Regions from separate parts of the Priestia sp. FSL P4-0332 genome, predicted to be linked through region 1. Evidence: riboswitches for the same ligand, from Rfam matches in the RefSeq annotation. Region 1 holds a riboswitch; each other region holds the start of a gene.
The links. A riboswitch is a leader RNA that binds a small molecule or an ion and turns the genes downstream of it on or off. The one in region 1 is predicted to bind lysine.
Positions count from the first base shown of each region.

Region 2: another riboswitch for lysine. It lies ahead of MKY06_RS24075 (aspartate kinase); the one in region 1 lies ahead of lysA (diaminopimelate decarboxylase).
Region 3: another riboswitch for lysine. It lies ahead of MKY06_RS12985 (amino acid permease); the one in region 1 lies ahead of lysA (diaminopimelate decarboxylase).

Region 1 is NZ_JBBOUA010000001.1:2,377,586-2,387,750, reverse strand. It holds gene MKY06_RS12060 (PAS domain-containing sensor histidine kinase) at 1-921, opposite strand, end outside; gene MKY06_RS12055 (YckD family protein) at 1,082-1,396, opposite strand; gene MKY06_RS12050 (NAD(P)/FAD-dependent oxidoreductase) at 1,470-2,588, opposite strand; gene MKY06_RS12045 (CBO0543 family protein) at 2,925-3,437, shown strand; lysine riboswitch at 3,504-3,686, shown strand; gene lysA (diaminopimelate decarboxylase) at 3,825-5,153, shown strand; gene MKY06_RS12035 (dicarboxylate/amino acid:cation symporter) at 5,206-6,468, shown strand; gene MKY06_RS12030 (hypothetical protein) at 6,607-6,741, shown strand; gene MKY06_RS12025 (hypothetical protein) at 6,899-7,084, shown strand; gene MKY06_RS12020 (LysR family transcriptional regulator) at 7,206-8,117, shown strand; gene MKY06_RS12015 (O-methyltransferase) at 8,303-8,989, opposite strand; gene MKY06_RS12010 (pentapeptide repeat-containing protein) at 9,169-9,888, opposite strand; gene MKY06_RS12005 (PadR family transcriptional regulator) at 9,907-10,165, opposite strand, start outside.
Region 2 is NZ_JBBOUA010000001.1:4,581,869-4,592,033, reverse strand. It holds gene trxA (thioredoxin) at 1-103, shown strand, start outside; gene uvrC (excinuclease ABC subunit UvrC) at 328-2,094, shown strand; lysine riboswitch at 2,160-2,337, shown strand; gene MKY06_RS24075 (aspartate kinase) at 2,479-3,711, shown strand; gene MKY06_RS24070 (YslB family protein) at 3,763-4,290, opposite strand; gene MKY06_RS24065 (succinate dehydrogenase cytochrome b558 subunit) at 4,780-5,388, shown strand; gene sdhA (succinate dehydrogenase flavoprotein subunit) at 5,418-7,205, shown strand; gene sdhB (succinate dehydrogenase iron-sulfur subunit) at 7,209-7,982, shown strand; gene MKY06_RS24050 (acyl-CoA thioesterase) at 8,046-8,495, shown strand; gene gerE (spore germination transcription factor GerE) at 8,669-8,893, shown strand; gene MKY06_RS24040 (hypothetical protein) at 9,097-9,423, shown strand; gene MKY06_RS24035 (cation:proton antiporter regulatory subunit) at 9,572-10,072, shown strand; gene MKY06_RS24030 (cation:proton antiporter) at 10,073-10,165, shown strand, end outside.
Region 3 is NZ_JBBOUA010000001.1:2,564,254-2,574,418, forward strand. It holds gene MKY06_RS12970 (ethanolamine ammonia-lyase subunit EutB) at 1-859, opposite strand, end outside; gene MKY06_RS12975 (ethanolamine ammonia-lyase reactivating factor EutA) at 886-2,304, opposite strand; gene thiT (energy-coupled thiamine transporter ThiT) at 2,461-3,066, opposite strand; TPP riboswitch at 3,099-3,199, opposite strand; lysine riboswitch at 3,374-3,558, shown strand; gene MKY06_RS12985 (amino acid permease) at 3,661-5,100, shown strand; gene MKY06_RS12990 (hypothetical protein) at 5,136-5,504, opposite strand; gene MKY06_RS12995 (GNAT family N-acetyltransferase) at 5,608-6,099, opposite strand; gene MKY06_RS13000 (cysteine hydrolase family protein) at 6,190-6,777, opposite strand; gene MKY06_RS13005 (cupin domain-containing protein) at 6,799-7,107, opposite strand; gene MKY06_RS13010 (YqcI/YcgG family protein) at 7,082-7,849, opposite strand; gene MKY06_RS13015 (LysE family transporter) at 8,004-8,645, shown strand; gene MKY06_RS13020 (alpha/beta fold hydrolase) at 8,631-9,452, opposite strand; gene parC (DNA topoisomerase IV subunit A) at 9,662-10,165, opposite strand, start outside.

The DNA.
Region 1 (10,165 bases):
GTCTACAGATTTATTTTCTGTTTTCATTCGATAAATTCGCTGTTTTACCACATCATAGTAATCAGGGTGAACAAACTGATAAACACACGCTCCTAATACGTCTTGAGGACTTTTGTATCCTAGCGCTTTGGCTCCTGCAGGGTTGATGTAATCAATTTTCCCTTCACTATGAACGATAATCGCTTCCGGCGATAACTCAATCAAGCTTCGGTAGCGTTCTTCGCTTTCTTTTAAAGCCGTTTCAGCCTGCTTTCGTGATGTTATATCTCGATAGACAAAAGCAATGCATAGCGGCCAATCATTCATATTTTCAACGCGGAATAGTGTGACGCTTACATTAATTAAATGACCGTCTTTATGCTGTCTGACCGTCTCAAATTCCGTTTTCGATTCCCCTGATTGAATGGTCTTATGAAGTTCGCACACTGGCTCCTTTAAAAACGAAGGTATAATTGGAAGAGGCTTTTGATAAATTTCTTCAAACGTCCAGCCAAATGTATTCTCAAACGCAGGGTTCACTTGAAGCGTTTTACCTTCTAAGTCAACGACAGCAACAGCATCTGCGTTATGATAAATAAAAGGCTGAATCTGTTCTTTCTTCTCCTGATAACTAGTTATATTCACGCAATGCCCCATAATTTCAGGCTTTTCTGTGTAAGATAAAGGGGTTAAGTTTACTACATAGCGTTTATCATTTATTTGAAGCTCGTACATAAGCTTTTTCTTTTTGTTTAGTGCTTCGAAAAAATGCTCATACGAGACCCATTCTTCTAGAGGTATTTTTTGCTCATGAACGCTTTCACCTTGATACATACTGTAAACAAGATGGTCATCTTTTTGTTTGTAAGCAAATATGATTCCTAGCGCCTCAGCTGAATGATTTTCTGCATGTAATCGGACTATTTTTTTATTTTCGTTCATCGTTCGTATTTACCTACCCCTCACTAGCATCTTTCCTACTCGTTCTCATTCTCTTAATTTTACATGAGGATTTTAGAATTTACTAGATAAAGAAGCGGATATTTTCCATTCACTCACATAAAAAAACGCCTGTAAAGGCGCTTTTTTATGTGAATATGAATTACTTTGAATGATGCATTTTATGACAGTGTCGCTTCGGAACAAAACCATTTTTCTCCATATGCTGATAGCGATTTTCCATATGTGAAGAAATGTTTTGACTCTCCGTTTTGCTTAGCACACCGTACTCCACATATTTTGAAAGTATTTCTTTCTTTTTTGCTAGCATTTCTTTGTACAGCACGGACAATTCCTGCTTTTGCTGAGACGTCAGCTGCACGTCTTTTGTTTCTGGCTGAGGATTGTTTTCTGCTAATACAGGCGTCGCGCTCATAAATAAAAAAGCTGCTGCTGCACTTATCATAATCTTTCGCAAACAATCTACTTCCTTTCATCATATAGTAGTTATAGTTTACGAACTTCTATTTGTTTTCATTCATTCTGTTTGCTTAAGACTCGATAGCTCCTCCTACATCATAGTCGCTAAGATCAATTTCCATTTCCATTTCAAGTGCTAATTTAGCAAGCTCTGAACCAAGATAAGGACCCGACGTTAAGCCTGAAGCTCCGAGACCATTCGCTACTAGTATTCCTTCGTAAGCCGGAAGAGTTCCAATGACTGGCAAGAAGCCTGGAGTAAATGGTCGAAACCCTACCCTTGTTTCTAAGACTGTGCTTTCTGTTAAGCCGGGAGCAATTGATAAGGCCTTTGAAAAAATCTCATGAAGCCCCCCAGCAGTTACTCTCAAGTCATAACCCGTGTCGTTTTCATGTGTTGCTCCAATGACAATTTGACCTTGTTCAAATGAAAGAATATATTGGTCGCTTGGAGGCATCACAACGGGCCAGTCTTTTGTATCTACATCAGGGAGATGCAAGTGGACAATTTGTGCTTTTTGAAAGCTTGCTAAAAATTTCACTCCAAGAGGCTCTAGTAATTGATTTGCCCACGCTCCTGCTGTTACGATTGTTGTACTTGCTAGAAGGGTTTGTCCATTTACGGAAACGCCCGTTACTTGATTATTTTCATAAAGTAGTTCTGCGTTTCCTTCTATTATTTTTGCACCGTTTTTCTTCGCTGCATTCACAAGTGCGTTTCGAAGAGCTCTTCCGTTAACGCGAGCGGCTCCACTAATATGAACTGAACTGTATTCTTCCGAAAGAACCGGAAACAAAGCCTGTGTTTCTTTAGCGGATAAACGTGTAATCTCGCCTATTTCGGGAGCTTTTTCCCGACGCTTATATGCTCTTTCTTCCATTTTTTTAAGCTTTTGCTCATCAGTATGTAAGCTAATTGCTCCTACTCGCTTATATCCCGTATCCGTTTCTCCATCTTCTTCTAATTGCTGAATTAATGTTTGATAGTACTTGGCGCCGCCTTTTGCTAAGCGGTACCATGCTTTATTTCGACGCTGCGAAAGCCATGGACAAACAATTCCTGCTGCTGCATCAGTAGCTTGACCCGCATCCTTGCGATCTATCAATGTCACATCTGCTCCTGCTTTTGCTAAATGATATGCTGTAGAAGCTCCAAGTATCCCAGCTCCAACTACGATGTATGTTTTCATACCAAAACACCCTTTTCTTTCTTCTAGTATTCTTATGCCATTATGTACGCAATTTTAGCATAGCAAAAAAAGAAGTCACATACTAGGTGAAGCTATTTTGAGCTTATTTTTGAGTCTTGCTGACTTTGACATATAGCTCCTTTCATTGTAAACAAAAGCGCAATAAGTTCTTTTACGGAGATTATGGTGAGATGAAGCAAACCACAAGTAGTGATCGCGCATATTTAACACTGCGTTTACCGCTTTTTTATTATAGTTTCTGAATAAAAAAATGAAAGAATAAAACCACTATAATATGTAAATAAAAAGAAATAACCATTATTTTAAGGAGAGCGTATGCAATCTTCATTTGTATTATTTTTCATCATTCTTGGTTTACTATTTGGCAAGTGGCGGAGATATCAAGAATACTATCCTACTTTGTTGTTTTGGATCACGGGGAATTTGCTTTATGAAGTGCTGCTGTTTCATCACCGCGTATGGGTATTTCACCCTGTTGGTATTGATCACCTTTTTCTACCCGATCACCTAATGGTTTCCCTTGGAATAACCTTAATTATTTATCCGTTTGTTATACCGGTTTTTTTAGGAAGGCTGCCGTTGCATGTAAGCGGCCGGCTGTGGTGGATTCTTTTGTGGGCGCTTTTATTTACTGTGATTGAGTTCATTGCTTATGTTAATCACAGTATCACTCATCATTATGGATGGTCGCTGCTGTGTTCTTTTCTCTTCAATGTTGTCACGTTCTCACTTTTAATCATTCATCAGAAGACAGCACTGGCTGCTTGGATTCTATCTGGAAGCTTTATAGCTTTTTTATTTATTTTTTTTGATATTCCTATGCCTTAACTTTTCATTGACTAGACAGAGGAAAAGGAAATATAATAGGAGTTACATTTAAATATAATTTTCCTCTCTGAGAATAGAGGTGCATGAAATCAAGAGTCACTTATTAGAGACTAATGGAGTCTGTGAAGATAAGTAAAAGGGATTTCGTGCCGAAGTATATAGACATCCATTGTGTTCATATACTGGTTCAGTATTGAATAAATGCTGAGCTGTCACAAACCATTTGGTTTGTGGAGAGCTATTGAAGAGATGTTGATGCCTAGAATGTAATAATACTTTATTATTATGAAACCAAGACGCGTGAACATCACTTCACGGGTCTTTTTTGTGTTTTTCTACTGATCATCAAAGTTATAGTTGAATGATTTAAATGGAGGGATATGGATTATGTACTTACATGGAACGAGTAAAATTAACAGCAGCAATCATTTAGAAATTGGACAGTGCGATACGGTCGAACTGAAAAAACAATACGGCACTCCCCTATACATCTACGATCAAGAATTAATTGAGACGAAATGCAAGGCCTTCCATTCAGCCTTCCAAAGAAGTGGATTTTCATATCAAATCGCCTATGCAGGGAAAGCCTTTCTTTGTATGGAAATGGCTAATCTTTTAACGAAGCTTGATATGTCATTAGATGTGGTCTCAGGAGGCGAATTATTTACAGCTCTTGAAGCGGGATATCCAGCTGAACGCATTCATTTTCACGGAAATAACAAAACGATTGAAGAAATTGAAATGGCTCTTGATGCGAATATCGGCTGCTTTGTTGTGGATAACTTCACCGAACTTGAAGTTTTGCATGCCTTAGCAGCTGAGCGCAAACAGAAAGCATCTATTCTTCTCCGTGTTACTCCAGGGATTGAAGCCCATACACACGAATATATTATGACCGGACAAGAAGACTCAAAGTTTGGATTTGGTCTTTCCAATGACCAAGCCATGAAAGCGGTAAGTTCTGCATTAGAAAAGCCTTATTATAATCTTTTAGGCATTCATTGTCATATTGGTTCGCAAATTTTTGAAGTAGATGGTTTTTCTCGCGCCATTGATATTTTAACTGATTTCTTATTCAATATTCGTGATAAAATGGACTTTGAAGTAAAAGTTTTAAACGTAGGTGGTGGTTTTGGTATTCGTTATACCGAAAGCGATTCTCCTCTTCCAGTTGAGTATTATGTAGATGCACTGACAGAAAAGCTAAGCCGTACGTTAACGGAACAAAATTATACCCTTCCGGAAGTCTGGATTGAGCCTGGAAGAAGCATCGTAGGAGAAGCGGGTACAACGCTTTATACAATTGGCTCAACGAAAGAGATTCCAGGTGTACGCAAATACGTGGGAATTGACGGGGGTATGACCGATAATATTCGTCCTGCTTTGTATGATGCAAAGCATGAAGCTGTCTTGGCTAATAGAGTGACGGATAAAAAAGATGAAACGGTATCGATTGCGGGGAAATGCTGTGAATCAGGAGATATGCTTATTTGGGATATCGATTTACCGCGCGTTAATCAAGGAGATTTATTAGCAGTTTCCTCTACAGGTGCCTACAACTATTCAATGGCTAGCAATTACAACCGCATTCCGCGCCCTGCTGTTGTATTTGTAAAAAATGGAGAAGCTCGTCTTGCTGTGGAGCGAGAAACATACGAAGATTTGGTGCGAAAAGATGTAAAGCCAGTCGTTACTACGTATGCAATGAGCAAATGATAGCTGTTCTTGCGTAGTAAAGAAGCTATTGTTGTTTGGAGGAAATATAACTATGGTTTTAAGTGTATTTAAAACGTACAGATCATCGCTTATTCTGCTTCTCGCTATTTTAATTGGCGGGATAGCAGGATATGCTATCGGGCCCGATGTAGCAGTCGTAAAGCCCTTTGGTGATTTGTTTCTTAATTTAATGTTCATGATTATCGTTCCCCTTGTCTTTTTTAGTGTGGCTTCGGCAATTGCAAACATGAACGAAATGAAACGTCTCGGTAAAATTATGCTAGGTATCGCCGTTGTGTTTATCGCTACTGCTGCTGTTTCAGCTGTTCTAGGCTTTTTAGGCGCGTCACTTTACAATCCGCTGCACAACGTAGATACTTCTGCGATTAAAGAATTAATGGGTGACAGTGAAAATACAGCTGAAAAAATGACGCTTTTAACTCAGCTTGTTAGTACCTTTACTGTACCTGATTTTGTTCAGTTATTTTCGAAAGAGCATATTTTACAATTAATTGTCTTTGCCGTCATTTTCGGTATTGCTACAACGATGGCCGGTGAAAAAGGACAGCCTATGGCGAAATTCCTGACTTCGGGTCAAGAAGTATCGATGAAGGTTGTTAAAATTGTGATGTACTATGCTCCAATTGGTTTAGGGTGCTATTTTGCTACTGTTGTAGGAGAACTAGGACCAAAGATCTTACAAGGGTACGCTAGAGCATTTATTCTTTATTTATTAATTGCAATCGTTTACTATTTCGGCTTCTTTACGCTATACGCATGGATTGCTGGCGGTAAAGCAGGAATTAAACTGTTCTGGAAAAATGCAGCTGCTCCTTCTATCACCGCTATTGCTACCTGTTCTTCTGCTGCATCTATTCCAGTCAATTTAGATGCAACAAAGAAAATGGGTGTGCCACTTGATATTGCTGAAACGGTGATTCCATTAGGAGCAAACACGCATAAAGATGGTTCTGTTATTGGCGGTATTCTAAAAATTGTTTTCTTATTCAGTTTGTTTGGAAAAGATATGACGTCTGCTACGAGCATTTTGAGTATTTTAGGCGTAGCCTTTTTAGTTGGAGCTGTAATGGGAGCAATCCCTGGAGGCGGTATGATTGGCGAAATGTTAATTATTACGATTTATGGATTTTCGCCAGAAGTTCTGCCCATTATTGCGGTCATTTCCACGATTATTGACGCCCCTGCTACCCTGTTAAATAGTACAGGAAATACAGTAACAGCAATGCTGGTTACAAGGTTTACAGAAGGAAAAGACTGGATTAACAAAATTATCACCACCGATAAAGTGGCCTAGTAAAAAAGCAAAGGGAACAGTCTTAGTGACTCTCCCTTTGCTTTTTTCGTGTGCAGTAATATCGATAGAGGTGTATAAAGTCTGTAAATACGCACATTCTATAGGTATGTTTCATAACCAGACTGGAGGTGTCGTCTAATGAGTAACGCTGCAGGAGGTTCAAAGAAGAATCAACCGAATGATGCAAATCACGTAAGTGCAGAAACAAAAGCTCATCAAAAACGTCTCACTGAACAAAACAAACAAGAGCATCAGGCTGAAGAGCGAAAATAAAATTACGTCAAAGAACGCAGGGCCTGTGCCAAACGTTCTTTGACGTAATTTTATTTTTAGAGAGAGCTTCATACCGTCACTCGTTATAGGTCTATCGTACAACCTCCTTTCGAACTTTTACATATTCTATTAGTAGGTTTGTAAAAGGAGGAATGGTATGATGTTTTCCTGGCTAGAGATTACAGCCGCAGCATTTGGACTTTCAGTTGTTTTAATCAGTTTTGCATTTTTGCCCGAACGCACATGCAAAAATCTTTATATCCCCCATCAGCTAATAGCAAAATCTATGTTTCTCTATAAAAAAATTATTCGTTTTATAAATCAATTTCGACAGAAACTTTAGTTCATTTCCTTTCCCTGTTTTTATTCATTGGATATAATCAGCACATTTACAGTAAATAATTTAATGGTTAAAATAAAGAGTAAAGAAAAAGGATAAGCAGTTTGCAGAAATGGAGTTTCACATGGAAATCAGAGACTTAGAATACTTTATAGAGGTAGCGAATCATAAAAATTTTACAAAGGCAGCGCTGCAAGTTCATTTGTCACAAACGGCTTTAAGTAAAGCCGTCAAAAAAGTAGAAAATGAACTAGGATTTGAGCTTCTTGATCGTTCAACAAGAGAATTAAAGCTAACCGATGCAGGAGAAGTCGTGTATCATCAGGCAACTAAAGCTCTGTCGGTGTTAAAAGACATGCCTCACTTGTTGGGAGATTTAGTGAACTTGCAAACAGGGCAAATCAAGATGGGAGTCCCTCCGCTCATCGGGACCTTGTTTTTCCCGAAGATTGCAAAAGCATTTAATGAACAATACCCTAAAGTATCTCTAGAGCTTATTGAATTTGGAGCAAAAAAAATTGAAGCACTTGTGGAAGAGGCTGGTGTAGATATGGGGATTGTTATGCTTCCTCTCACAAGCGTTCATGATGAACATTTTCACGTATACCCGTTCGTTAAGGAGAGATTCCTTTTATACGCGCATAAAAACCATCCTTTAGCGAAACGTTCTTCCGTCTGGATGAAAGAATTGGAGCATGAAAAATTCATTATGTTCAGTGAAGAATTTACGCTGCACGACCGGTTAATTCAAGATGCTTTAAAATCAGGCTTTGTGCCTTCTATAGCGTATAAAAGTTCTCAATGGGATTTAATTATTGAATTAACAGCGGCAGAACTAGGTATTGCTATTTTACCCGAATCGCTTTATGCCAAAGTGAAAGATCCCAATATTACTACCGTACCTATTGCAGATCCTGAAATGATGTGGGAACTTGGAATTATTCTGTTAAAAGAACGCTACAGTTCATTCGCTGTACGAGAATTGATTAATTTTTTAACCGAAAAACAAATGACAGATAAATTGGGGCCCATTTAAAAAGAGTCTGGAACAAAAGTATGTTAGTTGAAGGACCATCCGAACGAGTTTGGTTGAGAATCCAACTCGTTCGGATTTTTTAGGGTGATGATGAACGTAGGTTTCATGTATGTATTTGATTCTAGCTGTTGATTGGATGGGTTTAGTTATGTCTCCGTCTCTTTTTAGGTGTAATACAAATTTTATCATTCAACAATCCCTACAATGAATCCATCATAGCCTTTGCTTCCAACGGTTTGTATAGCCGTGGCGCTGATTCGTTTTTCTTGAGCCAGAGCATTCATAAATTGACGAATTCCCTTTACATTTTCATCTTCACTTTCTGAGTTCACCACATGCCCTTGACGAACAACATTATCACAAATAATCAGACTTCCTCTTTTCGATAATTCTAGAGCCCACTTTAAGTAATTTGGGTTATTCGGCTTGTCAGCATCAATAAAGATAAGATCAAACGGATCTGTTCCCCTATCTTTTAATACAGCTAATGTATCAAGCCCGGGGCCGACAATGACTTCTACTAAGTGGCTTACTCCCGCTCTTTTTAAATTAGCTCTTGCTACTTCTGCATGATGAGCGCTTAATTCGAGCGTAATCAGCTGCCCGTCTTTCGGAAGAGCTCTGGCTAGCCAAATCGTGCTGTACCCTCCAAGAGTACCAATTTCCAAAATGCGTTTAGCTCCTTTTAATGAAGCTAACAAATGCAGAAACTTTCCTTGACTAGGCGATACGTCGATGGCAGGTAATTCAGCTTCTTGATTTGCCTTCAATACCTCATCAAGAATAGGGTCAGGTTGTATAAGCTTATCATTCATATAAAGATCCACTTCATTCCAAATTTCATATATAGACATTTCCATACTCCTCCACATAAGTGATAAAAGCTTTATTATTTCAAAGATACGAATATGTTCTTCTCATATTCAGCTTGTTGCCGTAATCGTTCGTATTATGAATGTGTTCTAGCTCTCTCATAAACTATCCTGCTCGCTCTTAAAAAGAATTGTTATATGTCCATAAAAAAAGACCTTCAGAGAGGTCTTTTTTATCTTTAAATAATCGTAACTTTACTAAGATCTATCTTGGCACTTTTTAAAAAGTTATATGTCAATTTATCCATTTTTGCACTTTCAAAATCGGATTTCTTTAAATCTGATCCTCGAAACTGTACATTTAGCAAAGTTGCGTTGCGAAATGAGGCTTTTTTTAATGATGTTCCTTCAAAGATTGTTCCGTTAAATGTTTCTTCGTCAAATACAACGTCTGTTAAATTACATTGCTTAAAGTACGTGTTGTCATAGATACAGCCTTTAAAACTAGCCTGTTTAAAATTTGCCCATTTAAATTGTACGCCTGTCAAATTAACCTGATGAAATATTGCTTTCGTTAAATTGCTGCTTTTAAACATGCTGTCTGTAAGATCTGCGTAGCTAAAATCAGATTCATTCAAATTACTTGCATTAAATTTCCCTTTATACACCGATACAGAACGAAAATCAGATTTTGTAAGCTCGGTCTTTGAAAAATCCATAGGGACGGTTTGCTTTAATTCCTTTGTTTCTACATTTATTGATTGAATCAGTTCTGTGATATCACCGATAGAATTGATTGTCATATAATAAGCCTGTTCTTCATTATGCCCGTCTTTTCTGTAATCTGTAAATTTTTCCTGCAAGTTCTGTGATAGTTCTTCTTCTAGATCTTGAACATTTTTTACATCCTGATAAGGAGCCAAAATGTTATGCACATGATTTTTTATTTTTTCGTTCATTTATAACATCATCCTTTCTTACAACAATAAATCAATAATTTTTTTCGCTTGCTCCCAGTTTTCTTTGTTTTGTTTATATACGCTTTTTCCTTGTTCTGTAATTTTATAGTATTTTCTGCGACCGCCTTGTACAGCATCTCCCCAGTAAGAAAGAATATGACCGTCTTTTTCCAGGCGCTTCAAGCTTGAATACATTGTGGCTTCTTTTAATTCATACTGCTCTTTAGAGTAGGTATAAATAAGCTTACTAATTTCATAACCATACTTATCTCCGCTG
Region 2 (10,165 bases), 2.2 Mb from region 1:
TATCCCAACTTTAGTATTATTTAAAGATGGAGAGAAAGTTGACCAAGTAGTTGGTTTCCAACCAAAAGAAGCATTAACAGAATTAATTAATAAACACGCGTAAGTCAAAACCTAGCTCAGGCTAGGTTTTTTCTTTTTCTCCACTTTTTCTCTTTTGGGAATACTTTTATTTAGCGAATATGCGTTCGTTTGTTTTATACTAGATGTAAGGAACATCGCCATAAATCCGGCTTATGTGCATGTATTGTAAGGCAGGAAAGAATGTAGGTTACGCTTCATAAGCGAATGTATAGATGGACAGAGTAAGAGAAGAGGAAGGAGAAAAATATGAACGATTATTTAAAAGAAAAGCTGGCTATTTTACCGGATCAGCCCGGCTGCTACTTGATGAAAGATAAATATGGAACGGTCATTTACGTAGGAAAAGCAAAAGTATTAAAAAATCGAGTGCGCTCCTACTTTACCGGATCTCATGACGGAAAGACGCTTCGACTTGTAAACGACATTGTCGATTTTGAATATATCGTCACATCTTCTAATTTAGAAGCGCTTATTTTAGAAATGAATTTAATTAAAAAGCATGATCCAAAATACAATATCATGCTTAAAGATGATAAGGGTTATCCCTTTATTAAGATTACAGCTGAAAAACAGCCCCGACTTGTTATTACAAGAAAAATAAAAAAAGATAAAGGGAAATACTTCGGTCCTTATCCTAACGTTCAAGCTGCAAATGAAACAAAGCGGCTTCTTGATCGCATTTATCCATTAAGAAAGTGCTCTACCATGCCAGACAGACCTTGTTTGTATTACCATATCGGGCAATGCCTAGCTCCTTGCGTAAAAGAAGTAAAAGAAGAGCAAAACAAACAAATTATTGAAAATATCACGCGGTTTTTAAATGGTGGATATGAGCATGTCAAAACAGAGTTAACTGAAAAAATGTTAAAAGCTTCAGAAGAACTTGACTTTGAACGGGCTAAAGAATATCGAGATCAAATTGCTCATATCGAAGCGACAATGGAAAAGCAAAAAGTAACGTTTAATGATTTTGTTAATCGAGATGTGTTTGGCTATTCTTATGATAAAGGCTGGATGTGTGTTCAAGTTTTCTTTATTCGCCAAGGGAAATTAATTGAGCGAGAAGTTTCTATGTTTCCTTTTTATAAAGAGCCAGAAGAAGATTTCTTAACTTTTATCGGTCAGTTTTATGCCAAAAATATTAAGCCAAAAGAAGTGATGGTTCCAGCAACGATTGATGCAGAGTTGGCTGAGAAATTAGTAGAAGTAGAGGTTCAGCATCCAAAGCGAGGCAAAAAGAAAGAATTAGTAGAACTTGCGTGTAAAAATGCAAAAATTGCGCTCGGTGAAAAATTCTATTTAATTGAACGAGATGAAGAACGCACGGTTGGCGCAGTTGAACGGTTAGGAGAAGAGCTTGGAATTGCCGCTCCTTATCGGATTGAAGCATTTGATAATTCAAATATTCAAGGAACAGACCCAGTTTCTGCGATGATTGTTTTTGTTGATGGGAAGCCGGAAAAGAAAGAATATCGTAAATATAAAATTAAGACCGTGCAGGGACCAGATGATTACAGTTCCATGAGAGAAGTGGTTCGCAGAAGGTATTCCAGAGCATTAAAAGAAGATCTTCCGCTTCCAGATTTAATTGTTGTAGATGGAGGTAAAGGGCATTTGGCTGCGGTGCAGGATGTTCTCGAAAATGAATTGGGACTTTTAGTGCCTACAGCAGGTCTTGTCAAAGATGATAAGCACAGAACTTCGAATCTGATGATTGGCGAGCCTCCTCAAATCATACCGCTTGAACGCAATAGTCAAGAATTTTATTTGCTTCAGCGAATTCAAGATGAAGTTCACCGCTTTGCGATTACCTTCCACCGTCAAGTGCGCTCTAAGTCCGCTTTTCAGTCTGTTCTGGACGACATTCCGGGAGTGGGAGAAAAGCGTAAAAAAGCTTTGTTAAAGTATTTTGGTTCGGTGAAAAAATTGAAAGAAGCAACGGTTGAAGATATTCGAAATTCAGGTGTTCCTCAAAACATTGCTGAAAAAATTTATGAAACATTGCAAAAATAGTCTTGAAATAATAGAAAATGTTTGATAAGCTATTAACTAATTTCATACGACACTTCATCAAATGAAGTGAAGATAGAGGTGCAAATTTAATCAGTACGTATCAGGAAGGGTATGAGCCCTTATGAATGATGCGGAAAGGGAAATTTGCCGAAGTGAACATTACCTCATAGTAATGATTGCTGGTTCTGCGTTGAATAAACGTAGGATTGTCAAGATGTAGATTCTTGGAGAGCTATCTCACGGCAGTGGACGGTTATGTTTTATAATTTTCGTTCGTTAAGCAATGAGAGCTCATCTCATTGCTTTTTTTATTGTCTGAGTAAAAAAATTTAGCTTCTCATCATCCTGCATATGCAAATTTATTGAAAAGGAATGAACAAAATTATGGCATTAATCGTTCAAAAATTTGGTGGAACATCTGTTGGTTCTGTTGAACGTATTCAACATGTAGCAAACCGAGTTATTCAAGAAGCAGAGCGCGGTAACCAAGTAGTCGTTGTTGTATCGGCAATGGGCAAAACCACAGATGCACTGGTGAAATTAGCAAGTGATATTACGGACAGTCCAAGCAAACGCGAAATGGATATGCTTCTTACAACTGGAGAACAAGTGACGATTTCCCTGTTAACAATGGCCCTTCAATGCAAAGGGTATGAAGCAACTTCGCTAACAGGTTGGCAAGCTGGCATCCAGACGGAAGCAGTTCATAGCAATGCACGAATCCAGCACATTGATACAACTCGTATTCAACGTCAGTTAGATAGCGGACGAATTGTAGTAGTAGCTGGATTCCAAGGCTGTTCAGAAGATGGAAGCATTACAACATTAGGTCGAGGCGGCTCTGACACGACGGCAGTAGCTCTTGCCGCGGCGCTAAAAGCTGCAAAATGTGATATTTATACAGATGTAACAGGAGTGTTTACGACAGATCCGCGCTATGTAGAAGATGCCCGTAAGCTTCACTCTATTTCATATGACGAAATGTTAGAATTAGCTAATTTGGGAGCAGGGGTGCTGCATCCGCGCGCTGTTGAGTTTGCAAAAAATTATCAGGTACCGCTAGAAGTGCGTTCAAGCTTAGAAAACGAGAATGGAACGATTGTTGAGGAGGAAGTTTCAATGGAACAAAACTTAGTCGTAAGAGGAATTGCGTTTGAAGATAATATTTCACGCGTGACAATTGAAGGGTTAAACAACGAGTTGCAAACTCTTTCTACTATTTTTACAGCATTAGCAAAAGAACAGTTAAATGTGGACATTATTATTCAAAACGTAACGGCTAATAATCGTCTATCCATCTCATTTTCTATTAAAACCGTAGACGTAGAAGCTGCTCTTGCTGTCTTAAAAGAATATAAATCTACTTTAGGATATACGCGTATCGAACATGAAAGCGGTCTGGCTAAAGTGTCGATTGTCGGATCTGGTATGATTTCAAACCCAGGTGTTGCAGCTGAAATGTTTGAAGTGCTGGCAGGAGAGAAAATTGAAGTGAAGATGGTCAGCACGTCTGAAATTAAAGTATCTACAGTTGTACCGCATGCTGATATGGTAAAAGCAGTTGAGACGCTTCACGTAGCATTCGAACTAGAAGAACAGCAGGCAGTGCAAGTATAAAGAAGAGAAAAAAGACGTGGTATCTCCACGTCTTTTATATATACGTATTTTTTACTTTTTATAACGCTCCGCGCGTGTTTCGGTAGGTAAAATATCTTTTCGGTCCCACTGCACGGAAATCAGCACTTTTCCGTTCTTTTCTTTATGTGTTAAGTAGGCTTCTGTTAGGCAGTTGTTTTGCCGCTGAATCTGTTCAGCCACAAATCCTGACTCAAGATGAAACGAACAAGTTTCCTGCTGAAATCTTTTGCTGACCACATCACCTGATAACTCAAGCTCTAGTGAATATTTATCTTTTTTTGCAAGCGTCAGTGTTCCCCAGGAAGCTGCTTTAAAAAAAGCGACGATTTCATCCATTGTATTTAATGGGTATTTCCGCGCAAGGTGTTTTCCTGCCCAGTATGAAATGGTATTCGTTTCGTCTCCAAGAAGCTCTGGAATTAACACGTCACGCAAAAGGCTGTATCCGAAATATGAAACGTGATCAAGATTTCTCTCTGTTTCAGCTGTGACATTAGGTTCTGATGTTTCCATCGTCTCTTCAAGTTCTTGCTGTGATTCTGTTTGTAAATTGCTCATGCTTTCCCCTCTTTCTTTACTACTATTATATACAAATCTAAAAAACCTCTCACGCATTTTTTTAATAAAATGTAAGAGGATCTTTATTATGGTAAAAAGAGTTAGATGTAAAGATAAAAAATCCATAATATACCTTTTAAAAGGGTACTTTTACCTGTGTAAATGTTTTGTGAACTTGTTTACAATAAAAGTATAAAGTAAACGCTTACTTAGTTGTGGCAAGCAATATTATAATAGAAAGAAAAAATCTGTAACATCAATATAGTAAGCGTTAACAAATATAAAATTTTATAAATTTATATTTTATAGAAGATTTAAATATCTTGCCTTGACGCTCTTAATCGATGGGAGTAAAATTAACCTGTCACATACTTTATTAGGAAATGCAAAGGTTTTCATTTCCTATATTCACGATTAATCTATTTGTCTAGTGGGAGTAAGAAAGTTCTTCACAAACTATGTTCATTTAACTAAGGGGGGTCTACGCAGATGGCGGCAAACAGAGAGTTTCAATATCGGAGAATCCATTCATTACTTGGGGTAATACCAATCGGGATTTTCTTAACACAGCATTTAGTTGTGAATCATTTCGCGACAAAGGGAGAAGAATCATTTAATCAAGCAGCTCACTTCATGGAGAGCTTACCTTTCCGCTATGCTCTAGAAATTTTCATTATTTTCTTACCAATCGTTTTTCACGCAATATACGGTCTTTACATCGCATTCACTGCTAAAACAAACGTTAACAACTATGGGTTTTTCCGTAACTGGATGTTTATCCTTCAGCGTGTTTCAGGTGTAATCACACTTATCTTCATCACATGGCACGTATGGGAAACCAGAATACAAGCTGCGCTTGGAAAAGAAGTAGATTTTCAAATGATGGAACGAATTTTAAGCAACCCGGCAATGCTTGCATTCTACATAGTTGGTGTTGTATCTACGATCTTCCACTTTGCAAACGGTCTATGGTCATTTGGAGTTAGCTGGGGGTTAACTGTAACACCACGTTCTCAAAGAATTTCAACTTATGTGACATTAGCAATCTTCTTAGCACTTACATTTGTAGGTGTTCGTACATTATTCGCATTTGCATAAAATTAAGGTTTTGAAGGAGTGGGGTTCCGATGAGTAACGGAAAAATCATCGTAGTCGGTGGCGGTTTAGCTGGCTTGATGGCAACAATAAAAATTGCTGAGTCTGGCAAGCAAGTAGATTTATTTTCACTAGTTCCGGTAAAAAGATCTCACTCAGTTTGCGCGCAAGGTGGAATCAACGGAGCCGTAAATACGAAAGGTGAAGGGGATTCACCATGGGAACACTTTGATGACACAGTGTACGGCGGAGACTTTTTAGCCAACCAGCCACCTGTAAAAGCAATGTGTGAAGCAGCTCCTGGCATTATTCACTTACTTGACCGCATGGGTGTTATGTTTAACCGTACTCCTGAGGGTTTGTTAGACTTCAGACGATTTGGCGGGACGCAGCATCACCGTACGGCTTTTGCTGGAGCAACAACGGGTCAACAATTATTGTACGCATTAGATGAGCAGGTTCGTCGCTATGAAGTTGCCGGACTTGTGACAAAGTACGAAGGATGGGAATTCTTAGGTGCTGTTCTTGACGATGAGCGCAGCTGTCGCGGAATTTCTGCACAGAATTTAAAATCAATGGAAATTAAAACGTTCCCAGCTGACGCGGTTATTATGGCTACAGGTGGACCTGGAATTGTTTTTGGAAAATCGACGAACTCAGTTATTAATACAGGTTCAGCGGCATCTATTGTGTATCAGCAAGGTGCATACTATTCAAACGGAGAGTTTATTCAAATTCATCCAACTGCTATCCCAGGAGATGATAAGCTTCGTCTTATGAGTGAATCTGCTCGTGGAGAAGGCGGACGCGTTTGGACATATAAAGACGGTAAACCTTGGTATTTCTTAGAGGAAAAATATCCTGCATACGGTAACTTAGTACCTCGTGATATTGCAACTCGTGAAATTTTTGACGTCTGCGTAGCGCAGAAGTTAGGAATTAACGGAGAGAACATGGTTTATCTGGACCTTTCACATAAAGATCCAAAAGAGCTAGACATTAAACTTGGAGGTATCATCGAAATCTATGAAAAATTCATGGGCGATGATCCGCGCAAGGTACCAATGAAAATTTTCCCAGCCGTACACTATTCAATGGGCGGTTTATGGGTGGATTACGATCAAATGACAAATATTCCTGGCTTATTCGCAGCTGGTGAGTGTGATTATTCACAGCACGGAGCGAACCGTTTAGGAGCAAACTCATTATTATCAGCTATTTATGGTGGTATGGTTGCCGGTCCTAAAGCGGTTGAATACATCAATGGTTTAGAAAAGAGCGCAGATGCTATTTCTTCAAGCGTATATGATCGTCATGTGAAAGAAGAAGAAGAGAAATGGAACAATATCATGAATCTTCAAGGTACAGAAAATGCATACGTTCTTCATAAAGAGCTAGGGGAATGGATGACTGACAACGTGACAGTCGTACGATACAATGACAAACTGTTAAAAACAGATGAAAAGATTCAAGAATTAATTGAACGCTATGATCGTATTAACATTAATGATACGGCTAAATGGAGTAATCAAGCGGCAACATTTACTCGTCAGCTGCAAAACATGCTTCAGCTTTCACGTGTTGTAACGCTAGGAGCTTACAACCGTAACGAAAGTCGCGGTGCTCATTATAAGCCAGATTTCCCAGATCGTAACGATGAAGAATTCTTAAAAACAACAATGGCATCTTTTGTGGATAAGAAAACGGCTCCTTCTTTCCATTATGAAGAGGTAGACGTATCGTTAATCAAACCGCGTAAGCGCGACTACACAAAGAAAAAAGATGAAAAACCAAAAAAACAACAAGAGGGGGTTCGTTAATCAATGAGTGAACAACAAACAGTCCAAAAGACAGTGCGCTTCATTATTACACGTCAAGATTCAGCTGAATCTGCTCCTTACAATCAGGAGTTTGAAATTCCGTATCGTCCGAATATGAACGTTATTTCAGCACTGATGGAAATCAGACGTAACCCTGTTGATGCTTCAGGTAAAGAGGTTGCTCCGATAAACTGGGAAATGAACTGTTTAGAGGAAGTATGCGGAGCCTGTTCAATGGTCATCAACGGTAAACCTCGTCAGTCATGTACGGCTCTTGTTGATAAACTAGAACAGCCAATTCGCTTACAGCCAATGAAAACATTTCCTGTGGTTCGTGACTTGCAAGTAGACCGCAGCCGTATGTTTGATTCACTAAAAAAAGTAAAAGCCTGGGTTCCAATCGATGGCACATACGATTTAGGTCCAGGACCGCGTATGCCTGAAAAGAAACGTCAGTGGGCGTATGAGTTATCCAAGTGTATGACATGTGGCGTTTGCTTAGAAGCTTGTCCAAACGTAAACGACAAGTCAAACTTCATCGGTCCAGCACCGCTTTCTCAAGTTCGCTTGTTTAATGCCCATCCAACCGGTGCGTTAAATAAAGGAGAACGTTTAGAGACGATTATGGGTGATGGAGGACTAGCGAACTGCGGGAACTCTCAAAACTGCGTTCAATCATGTCCAAAAGGAATTCCATTGACTACTTCAATCGCAGCTTTGAACCGCGATACAACAATTCAAGCATTCAGAAGTTTCTTTGGTAGCGATCAAGTATAATCACTCAAAACCTCTCCACGCGGAGAGGTTTTATTTTGTCTATGACGAATGGAGGAAATACAGATGAATAATATTTCGTATATTGAAGACATGGATCATTGGAAAGAGTCATTTTCGTTTAAGCAGGAGATCAAGGTAAGATTTTCGGAAACAGATATGTTTGGGCATTTAAATAATACGGTTCCTTTTGTTTATTTTGAACAAATACGTACGGAATTCTTTCACCGTATTGGCTTTATGCAAAAGTGGACGAGTGAGCATGAGGGAACGATACCGGTGGTGGCTGATTTGCAGTGCGATTATATCAAACAAGTGTATTTTGGCAACGTGCTATCTGTTTTTGTAAAAGCTCATAGAATTGGACGTTCGTCGGTTGATTTACACTATATGATTCAAAATGAGCAAAGAGAGGTTGTACTCACCGGGAGAGGAACAATGGTGCAAATTTCTAAAGAAACGGGAAAAAGCGTGCCTTGGAATGAAGAGATGAAAAGGTGTTTATCAAATATATGAAAATGGCTTGAAGGCTCTTTCTTCAGGCTTTTTTCTTTTTTAAAGGTAAAAAAGAGTTTTTTGCATATTTTTTCTAAAACTAGTAACCGCGTAGGCATACCGCACATAAGATATGTTGACTAAATTTACACCCATCCGATAGTTCAACTCAGGATCAGGCAAGGAGGGTTACATTGAAAGAAAAAGAGTTTCAACCTAAACCGCTACTTACAAAGCGTGAACGAGAAGTATTCGAGCTTTTAGTACAGGACAAAACAACAAAAGAAATCGCGAGTGAACTATTCATTAGCGAAAAAACAGTTCGAAATCATATTTCTAATGCGATGCAAAAGCTTGGAGTCAAGGGGCGTTCTCAAGCAGTCGTAGAACTCCTTCGAATGGGAGAACTTGAACTATAACATGAGCTGGCTTTCTTCTTAGAAAGCCAGCTTTTTGTATATTTTTTTAAGTGTCGCATACATATCTAAAAAGAATGACGTTAAGAAAATATTATAAAAAAGGTAAATCTTTATAAAAAAAACTTATTGCTTGAAATTGAATTTCAGAGTACGTATACTTTTAAGTAAGGAGATACTAGTTCAGAAGAAAGAGAGGTGAGATGATGAAAAATGTATGGATGAGCTTATTGTTATGCATGATATTCTGTTTGCCTTTTGCGAGTTTGTCAGATAAATTTATTGATAACGACTTTGAAAAAGTGAAGGTCACAAAAAGTTCGGTTCAGCATTACACGGATATTGTGCACATGTCTCCAGGAGCTAAGCACAGCGTTAAACAAATAGGATCCCTCATACAAAGCGTGATAGTAACTTTTGCTTTAGTATGGACGAGTGCCAAACTCATCATTCCGACGCATCAAATTGCGTATTTTATCCTCAAGAAAACACTTTTTTATCCAAAAATCTTTCAATCAAGTTACCTCAATTAAATAAAAAAGGTTGAAATTTCCACAGCCTTTTCTTCAAACCTAAAATTACCAACTATTCTTAGGCTTATTTGCTATGCGGATTTTCTATGCAAATAACGCGGCAAAATTTAAAAATTCTTTTTAAAAACTTTATAGGAGTGATCATTCAATGATGATTAAAGAAACGGAGTTACCAGGAATCGGCCGTAAATTTGAAATTGAGACAAACGGAGGAAACCGTGTAGTCGTTATCATTCATGATGATGGACGACGTGAAATCTACCACTTCGATCAAAAAGATTTAGAAGAAAGCATTTTTGACATTACGTTAACAGATACGGAATCAAGACAGCTAGCTGCAATTTTAGGCGGCATGATTTACAAGCCAAAAGCAATGGAAACCATTGAAGTGGCATTCAATGACTTAGTGATTGAATGGTACAAAGTTGAAAAACAAGCGAAAGCTCACAGTAAAACGATTGGTGAAATTGACGTTCGCAGCAACTATGATGTCACTATCATCGCCGTCATTAAAAACACGCAAAAAAAATTATCCACCCCAGGACCAGATACGTTAATTGAAGAAGGAGATACGCTTGTCATCTCTGGTGAAAGAGGAAATTTAAAAACGCTCATTAAAGAATTGCTTTCACAAGGAGGTAGTTCATAATTGGATCATTTAGTATTTGAAGTTGGGACAGCTTTGTTACTAGTGGCTTTAGCGGCTATACTAGCACATAAATTTAAATTTACGATTATTCCA
Region 3 (10,165 bases), 190 kb from region 1:
CAAAATACCAGCGGTTCGGACCTTTTGCTGTACCTTTTTCATGAATTAACGCTGTTGCTTCATTGAGCATAGACAGTGAAATCCCAAATGAGTCATTACCGGCTTCTGTTCCTGCTAAACTTTGAAAAATCAAGTCAGCAGATGCTCCTTTTTCGATTGCTCTCATCTGACTTGTTACATGTGATAACACACAGTTTTGAGTAGGGATGGACCATTCATTGATTATATTTTTTGTTTCATTTAAAAGAGCGTAGATATTATCCGTTGTGTCAATAACGGGGTTAATTCCAATAACCGCATCCCCAATTCCATAGCTTAACGCTTCGTAGAGAGATGCTCTCATTCCCTTTAAGTTATCTGAAGGATGATTAGGCTGGGCTCTTGAAGCCAATACGCCTTTTTGGCCGATAGTCGTTTGACAAGTAGTTTGCACTTCTATTTTGGCTGCTCCTTGAATTAAATCTAAATTGGACATAATTTTAGTAGCTGCCGCAATCATTTCGCTGCTTAATCCTTTGCTAAGCGCAAGAAGGTCTTCTCCGGTATGCTCATCAGATAAGATGTATTCTCTTAACTCCCCTACTGTCCAATTTTTTATAATGTCGTAAACGGATGAATCAATTTGACTTTCGATTAACGCCGAGACGTTGTCTTCATCTGCGCTGAGCAGCGGGTAGTTTCGAATATCAGCAAGTGTGATATCAGCTAGGACTTGCTTTGCTGCCATTCGTTCTTTCATTGACTCAGCGCTAACTCCCGCGAGCTGATCTCCAGAACGCTCTTCGTTTGCTTTGGCCATGATTTCTTTTAAGCTATAAAATGAAAATGTTTCTCCTAACAATCGTGTAGTTTTAAACATCGTTTCCTCCTTGTATATTTAGTGGATTAGGATGAAAAAGCGAGCGTTTTAACGGAAACAGAGATTGCTTCTCCAGCTACTGGTAACCCTAGATCGATGTAATCTCCGTGTGTAAAATCAATTTGATCTAAACAAATAATTTCTAACTCTTTTCTCTGTTTAGCTAGTGCTTGTCCTAAGGCTTTTGCAATATCTTGCTCGCATAAAACAACGAGGCACTTAGCTCTCTTAAAACAAGCAATAAATTCAGCGCTTATTACTTTTGCTAATTCTTGCAGCATCTTATAGCTGCAGTAAGGAAAATGAGATAAAGCAATAGCAACGGGAGGATCTTCTGCACTGAAAATAGTTGAAGCCTGCATACATGACGCTCGAGCTCTTTCTTGAAACAGCTGCGGATTCCACTCCTCCTCTGGCTGTACGGGTATTTCTATAATCGGAATGTTTTTCAGCGGCAGTTTTTTAGACTTAATGTATACGGTTGATCCGCTAACTTCTGTATTTTGCATACCAGCTCCAATGACAGTAGCGCGCGTTGTCTCAGCGGCTTGAGATACTTGGATGGATTGAAAATGATATGCTAGAAGCGGACCAACGTCTCCGTGTATGGCCACTTCCTTCACTGTTTTTGGCTTTTGCTTCTCCATCATTGCTCCTACTCCTCCTGAAACCATGATCGTTTCAGGATGTATAGAAGATCTTGTATGAGGAGAAACGAGCAGCGAGGAATTTTGATTCAGCGCTTTTACATAATTCACGGTTTCTTCAGCTAGTAATTGACAGATAGACGAGAGCTTTTCAAATGTTGCTTTTTCACCTTCTCGCAGTGTTAAAGAATTATTTTTCAAAAATTCAGTTAAATGAGACGAAATGTAGGTAACAAGACCGTCTTCATTTAGTCGAATTAATCTCCCGCCTACATGCAGTGTAAACGTTTCTATCACTTTTCCATTTTGACATAAAGCGATGTTAGCAGTGCCTCCTCCTACATCAATATTGGCAATTACTGCATTTGTTTCAGCAGAACGTTCGATTGCTCCTGATCCTTTTGCTGCTAATATTCCTTCCAAGTCAGCGCCGGCTGTTGCAACAACAAAATCCCCAGCATGTTCGGCTAGATAGTGAACGATACTTTCTGCATTTTGCTTTCTAGCCGTTTCTCCTGTAATGATCACAGCGCCCGCCTCCACTTGATCTAAGGAGATTCCTGCATTCTTATACTCTTGTTCTAGTAGTACCGTTAATTTTTGAACATCGATTTCAACATCGTTTAGCATAGGGGTGGTATAGATAGAACTTGCATACGTTACGCGACGATCAATAATTTGACAGCCTGGCAGCGTAAACTGATTTTGTTGATTTGCTATTAGCAGCTTGCTTACAATCAGTTTTGTTGTGCTTGTTCCAATATCTAAACCTATGCTCGTGATCCATTTCTGTAGCATGCTATCAATCCCTTACCTCGTTTGAATATGGTGATTATCATAAAACAGTTTTTTGAATATTTCACTAACTATGTTATCAAACCTGACACACTTTTGTGTAAACAAAGGTGACAAATGACAAAAAAGACTAAATCTTGGTAGATTTAGTCTTTTTTATTATGAGTGTGATTTAGTTACAATCATTCTTGATGCGGATGGAATTAATAGTGAAAGAATGACTAAGCAGGCAATTAGTGACCCTACCATTGAAATCCCGTTCATTGAAAAAGAATACCACAGAGCGGACATGCCCTTTGGCGCGTATGATCCCCAGAAAATAATACCCGCAATAAAGTGCCAGAAATACCGTGCGAAGCTGCCGATAACAAGGGATAAAACAATCAAAACAAAAGCTTTTGATCTGTTATTGTTAGCTAAATTTGTTTTAATAGATTGCGAAAAAACACCTCCAAAACCTATAAAAGCAAAAGCCACAATATATTCAATAAACGTTTGCAGCGCTGTTAAAATATAAGCCGTTCCTGTTGCCAACTGCAACAGCCCCCATAATAGACCAGATAGAGCCCCGCCTTTTACTCCCCAGCGAAAGCACATAATAAAAATGGGCACCATGGAGAACGAAATACTCACAGCCGTTGCAATCTTAATGGAAGGCAAAAGATCAAGTAGAAGTGCTAATGCTGCAAAAATAGCTATTTCAATTTTAGCCTGTAAGGGTAATGCTTTATTCACGTTTCTCACTCCTGTTTTTGAATCATTCATATCAAACGGTTTACACAGGAGTAAGCAAATATATGCTACTATTCCCACATTCCTACGCTAGCGTTAACTAACAGGTTCGAAGGGTCTGAACAATTTGTTCACTCTCAGCACGGCGGCTCCCCCTGTGGTACGTTCGGATATTTATGTAGTATTATGACAACATTTATTATACCATATGTAACAAAATAGATTCGAGAGATTTCAAAGATGTTTCTATTTTCTGAATCTATTTTTTATAATGACAATCGTTTTAGTATTTGATATACTTCTTTTATGTCAAATGAATATAAAAAACCCTCATCCTAATCGATGAGGTAGAGGTCGCAGTTTTTAATAGTAAAGCAACGGAAATGCAGAGAACATTGAGGATGTTGCTTGAAAGGAAAAATTGCCGAAGTTTAGATCACTTCTCGGTTGATTTAAGCTGGGGCTGTCTCCGAACAGGAACAGAACTGTCACATCATGCAAGTGATGTGAAGAGCTATCTTCACGGAAGGTTGACGCGGTTTTCAGATTTAAAAGCGCGCACATATACTGCGGGCTTTTTTTATGTTATCCCGTCTCTTTCCGTACATTCGAAAGGAGTATTTATCTATGCAAGAGCAGCAAGAATTAAAACGTGGGTTGAAATCTCGCCACTTAACGATGATTTCATTAGGAGGAGCCATCGGAACCGGCTTATTCCTAGCAAGTGGTGGAGCAATTCACACAGCAGGACCTGGGGGAGCGCTTTTAGCTTACGCTATTATTGGTGTCATGGTTTACTTTTTGATGACCAGCCTGGCGGAGCTCGCAGCTTATATGCCTGAAGCTGGTTCGTTTAGTACGTATGCGTCTCGGTTTGTAGATCCATCCTTTGGTTTCGCTCTCGGCTGGAACTATTGGTATAACTGGGCTATTACGATTGCAGCTGAATTATCTGCTGGAGCCCTTATTATGAAATTTTGGTTCCCAAACTCTTCTTCTATTTTATGGAGTGCCCTGTTTTTATTAATTATGTTTGGGCTTAACTACCTTTCTGTAAAAGGATTTGGCGAATCTGAATTTTGGTTTTCATTAATTAAAGTAGTAACAGTTATCATCTTTTTAGTTATTGGTATTATGATGATTTTTGGTATCTTTAACAATGAAGCACCAGGTTTTAAAAACTTCACGCTTGGTGATGGACCCATTCACGGTGGATTCTTTACTGTCTTAGGTATTTTTATGGCTGCTGGTTTTTCATTCCAAGGAACAGAGTTGCTTGGAGTTGCAGCTGGAGAAAGTGAAGATCCGGAAAAAACGGTTCCTCGCGCAGTTAAACAAGTCTTCTGGCGCATCTTGTTATTTTATATTTTAGCTATTTTTGTTATTGGGATGCTTATTCCATACACAGCGGATTCATTAGCAAGTGATGATGTGCGGGTCAGTCCGTTTACTCTAATATTCGAACGAGCAGGTCTGGCGTTTGCAGCATCAGCTATCAATGCCGTTATTTTAACAGCCGTTTTATCTGCTGGTAACTCAGGTATGTATGCTTCTACGCGTATGCTGTGGAACTTGGCGAAAGATGGAAAAGCACCGAGGTTCTTAGCAAAAGTAAATAAACGAGGCGTTCCGGTTAATGCTTTAATCGCAACGGCACTTGTCGGTACACTTGCATTTGGTGCTTCATTTTTTGGAGACGGTGCGGTATACACGTGGTTACTTAACGCTTCTGGTATGTCTGGTTTTATTGCTTGGTTAGGAATTGCAATCAGCCACTATCGTTTTAGAAGAGCATTTGTTGCCCAAGGTCATGATTTGAGTGAACTTCCATATCATGCAAAACTTTTCCCATTTGGCCCTATCTTTGCCTTTATTTTATGTGCCGTTGTTATTTTAGGCCAAAACTATTCGGCGTTTATGGGTGACTCGATTGACTGGTACGGTGTACTTGTTTCCTATATCGGACTTCCTTTATTCTTAATTGTTTGGTTAGGATACAAATGGACGAAAAAGTCGAAACTTATCCCGTTAAAAGAATGTCAAGTAACAGTGAAAAAATACGAATAAAAAAAGCTCTCTATTCTTTTGAATAGAGAGCTTTTTTATGTGATCTGATCAGCAAAATGAAGAGATATATAGGCGGGCTGGTTTTTCATAACAAGCATATAACCTTTGAGGGGACGATTACAGTAATCAGCAGCTTCTATATAATAAATATGCTGAATTAACCTGCTTAAATGGGTTACAAAAGATGGAAGTTGATGAGTAGGAATGCTTTGGATGTAGTCTATGATTTCTTGTTTAGTTTGAAGGCCCGAATGGGTACATTCTAACAGATGAAAAAGCAGATCTGCTGCTATAGTAGATAGTTCAGAATTGTGCTTGATTCTATTCAGCTGGATATGCAGCTCTTTTTTGGACCATCTTTTCGGAATAGCTCTTAGATGCTGATATTGAAAATGTGTATTCATGATAGCTAACACCTTTCGTATTAACATAATAAAACGATTTATTATGTTAATAACCTTTACACACGAAACTAAAACGTTACAATGTGTAAAGGTGTCATACATCTTATAAAATAAGCTGATAAAAAAGCACATCTTGCCACTGATCAAATTTCCAGCCTACTTCTTTAAATTCTCCGCAAAATGTAAAATTAAATTGCTCATGCATTTTGACACTGATATCATTCCCTTTTGTAATCCCTGAAATGACAACGTGATGGTTGAGTTCTTTAGCTAATTCCAAAATCCGCTTCATAAGCTGTTTTCCAATGCCATGTCCCTGCTGGTTTTTATCAATATAAATCGATAGCTCTACCGTTTGAATGTACGCCTCTTTATCTCGATAAGAAGAAAGCGAAGCATAGCCCGCTACTACCCCATCTTTTTCCGCTACAATAAGCGGAAAAAGTTCATTGCTAATGTGATTATCAAACCAGCTCCTTCTTTGCTCTACTGTTACAGGCGTTAAATCAAAAGTAGCAGCACTTGTTTGAACAGACTGATTATAAATTTCAACAAGCATAGGTAAATCTTCTTCTTTAGCATAACGAATGATCATATGTACAAACTCCTTATAGTATAGAATTATCTTTATTTTACTTCTTTTAATAAACATAATCTACATAAAAAACCGATGTGCGCATGCACATCAGTTATGATTTTGAGCATATTGAAAGGTTTGAAGAACTTGAAGTGTCTCTTTTGTAGAAACGACCGTTGCAAACTCCTCATGCAAAGAAGACAATGCGAATGTATGTACATCTTCTGCAGGAAGCCTTGTTTTTCCATCGTAGGACATACAATCAAAGCAAGCTGTTGCATCGTTTACAACGTACGTCCTGTACCCTAGATTTCCAGCCATGCGAGCAGTCGTAGAGACGCAGTGATTAGTAGTTAGTCCTATTAAGATAAGCGTATCATAGCCATTTGCTTTTAAATAACTGTCTAGCTCTGTTCCAATGAAGCAGCTGTTCACGTGTTTGCGAATTAAGTATTCATCTTCTTGTGGACCAAATCCTTCTTTGAACTGAAACCCCTTCGAACTTGGGTGTAAAGGAGAATTTGGATTTCCTGATGCATGCTGTACGTGAATGACAGGATAATCTTGGCGCCTCCATGCTTGCAGCAGCGTCAGCATATGTTTTTCTGCATCTAAATTGTTTCTTTCCCCCCACTCGGGTGAATAAAATCCTTCTTGTACATCGATAAGCAGCAGCACTGGCCGGGAACGTAGCATAAGCATCATCTTCTTTCGTCTTTATTTTAAAATGGAAATAACGTATGTGCACCCATCAGGACCGGCTTTTGAAGAATGAACCGTTTGTTTCGGTAAATGTATCCGATCTCCTGCCTGACATAGAACCGTATCACGTTCAACTGTAAAATAAATAGATCCTTCAAGTATATGAAGAATTTCATCAGTTGGATGCGTATGAGATGGGTGCGTTTGAAAAGCAATATCGTGCTGTACTTCAACGTATCCAGTATACGCCGGAAGCAGTTCTTTAATTACTTCTTCAAACTTTCCGCCAACTCCTTTTTTAATAGAGGCTTTTTTTACGTCCATGCTGCTCACTCCTTTTTAATTTAAACGGACACTGTCCGGTAGTATAGTTGTTATCATCATGTAAAAAATATTGCTTCCACTCTCGGTTTCCCTGCTGTCCATACCATCCTAACTCAGGGTGAGCTGATACGTCATCATATGTTTTTAACCGATCGCGGACCACCTTTTGTACGTGCCGCCCTATTTTTGAATCTCCTGTCATACCTTCAAAGACCCACCGAGGCTGAAATGTAATCATAAATCCTCTGCTCTTACGGCTTTTACGCAAAGAATGAGCAGGCGTATTACATACGACAAAAATAGGTTCTCCGTGAAAGCAAAATTCCCATAATGGATTTTTTGGATCTTTTGGAATGTCTTGCGGCCATTTCTTTTGATCAATTTGATGAAGAAACGTCAGCGTATCCCAAAACATCGTTTCGTACTCTTCCATTGATCGTTCTTTATGTTCAGGCTTAAAGAATAACACAAAAGATGTATAGCGACCTATGGTCTTGAACGTATCTATGTATTCTCTAAGTGCCGACGCTGCATTCCTAATATCTTGGTAGTTATAAGGAGTAGTCACAAATGAAAAACGCAGTAAATCTTTTTTAAAGCCTTCTACCCCTAATATACAAGGAAATGGATTTTCTTCTGATAATATATCGCTTTGGAAATATTGAAAAGCATCTTTTCCCCAAAACGGGACATGCGTTGACTCTAAAATCTCATTGGCTCGAAAAAGCATTTTTGATGCCATTAAAACCCTCCTTATGGAACTCAACGTTACATGTGTATTAAAGAAAAGAAAGTTTATGAGCATTTTTAACTAAATGCCGCTTCTAAATTATAAAACTCTAATCTATATATATATATAAGCTACTATTGGACAAGTTAGAAAGGAGGCTGTGTTTGTGGAGTGGTTTTTGATTGCTATAAAACAAATAATTCTAGGTATTAGTCTCGCAGCACCGGTAGGTCCAATTAATATAGAGATGATTAAAAAAGGGCTGACAAGAGGATTTTGGGCTTCTTGGCTAGTTGGTTTAGGAGGCATGACGGCCGATATTTTATTTATGCTCCTCATTTTAATAGGGTTAACGCCCTTTGTTCAGATGCAGGCTGTTACTGTTTCCTTGTATGCAACTGGTTTTGTCATGCTCACATTTGTTGGCTTTCAAAGTATGAAACAAGCTGTTTCTCGTTCCTTTTCAATAGATGTAAACAAACCCTCTATTAAAAGAGATAAGTCGTTTTTTACAGGTTTCTTCATTGCTCTTATGAACCCTTTAAATATTGTGTTTTGGTTTGGTGTATTTGGGTCAAGCTTAAGCGAAAGCCTCCAAAGTCAAACGTGGCTATCTGTCTTTTTTCACAGTTTCTTTATTATCTTTGGCATCCTTCTTTGGAATTTAAATATTGCCAGCAGCATTCATTTTACAAGAAAATTTATCACGCCTAAGCTTCTTCGCTTCATTACGTTAGGTGCGGGTTTTTTACTTTTTTTATTTGGCTGCCAATTCGGTTTTAAATGTATATCCTTACTTATAGGCTGAGCTTTTAGCGATGAGTTCAATAAGAGTGTCATTTACTTTCTCACGTTCATCATAAAAAAGACCGTGTCCACTATTTTCAAATGGAAGAAGTGTAGAAAATGAAATATGACGATTCATAACTTTTGCAAGATCAAATGGACAAATTTGATCTTTTTTTCCGTGTAATATATATGTCTCAGCGAAAATTTGACTCAAATCCTCTCGCAAGTCTTCGTCTCGTAAAGACACCGCAGTTTTAATCGTTCCATGACCGGATGCCTCTAAACCTAAATCTTGAAACCACCCTCTAAAAGCTGAGCTAATAGGCTGATTAAAAAACTTTTTGCCAAACTCTTCAAGCATGTTAGGACGATCTCTATACGTATTTTGAATAATTGTATTTACTTCTTCAGAAGGAAGTCCATATGGAAAATCAGTTTTTTGAATAAAGCTTGGAGCCGCTGCTCCTAATAAAATTAACTTCTTCACGCCATATCCTAAATGTCTGCTCATATATCGAATGGCAATGGCTCCCCCCATAGAAAAGCCTACAAGCGTATAATTTTTAAGCTCCAGTCTTTCTACTAACATTCGAATATCATCCGCTAATTGATTATAAGAATAGCCGGTGAAAGGCGCATCTGATTTTCCGAATCCGCGAAGATCAGGAGCGATACATCGAATACCGCGGGCCGGCAACGTTGTAAATTGGTATTCGTACATTTTAGCGTTAACAGGCCACCCGTGGAGGAAAAGAACGGGTTCCCCTTTTCCAATATCCCGAACAAAGAGTTTAGTCTTAGGAGTTACGTGAATAAAATAGTTCATCTATAACACCTCCTAGATGTTCTTTTATATATATGTTTAGGACAATTGGAACATTCAAAAGTTTCTTAGAGGCTTGTGTAGGAGGTATATGATGTTTATTTGGGTTAAGGAGTAGGGAAATTTTTATATTGTTTATTTAGAACATAGTTTAACTTAAAAATATTAAACAAAAAAAGTAGTAAAGCGTTAAAAACTTTACTACTTTTTTGTTATTTTTCTTCCAGCCACACATCAACTAAATTGCCAGCTTCGCTTTGGTCCAATACGAATGAACCGTTGCTGTATCGGTCGCTAGCTCGCATTGTAGACGGATCAACCTGCTCGATTTGACCTTTAGATGATTCCACTATCATGTAGTGCTCTTTAGAGATTGCTTTTACTTTTGCAATTTGATGCGGATTAGATTTTAGTTCTCGGACCATCACTAGCCCTCGTTTTGCTCGTGCTGATTCTTCAAACTCAGTAATTTTTGTCTTTTTCACAGCTCCTCGCTGCGTGGCGATAAATAATTCAGTTGATAGAGCTTCACCTTCATCGAAGATAACGCCGCTTACAACATAATCATCGTCTTTTAAGTTAATTCCTTTCACACCGGAAGCGCGAGTTCCTACAATATTGATTTCTTCTTCCCGGAAACGCAGTCCGTAGCCAGAGCGAGTGGCAATAAACACTTGTTTTTTACCATCGGTTTGATATACATCGACTACTTCATC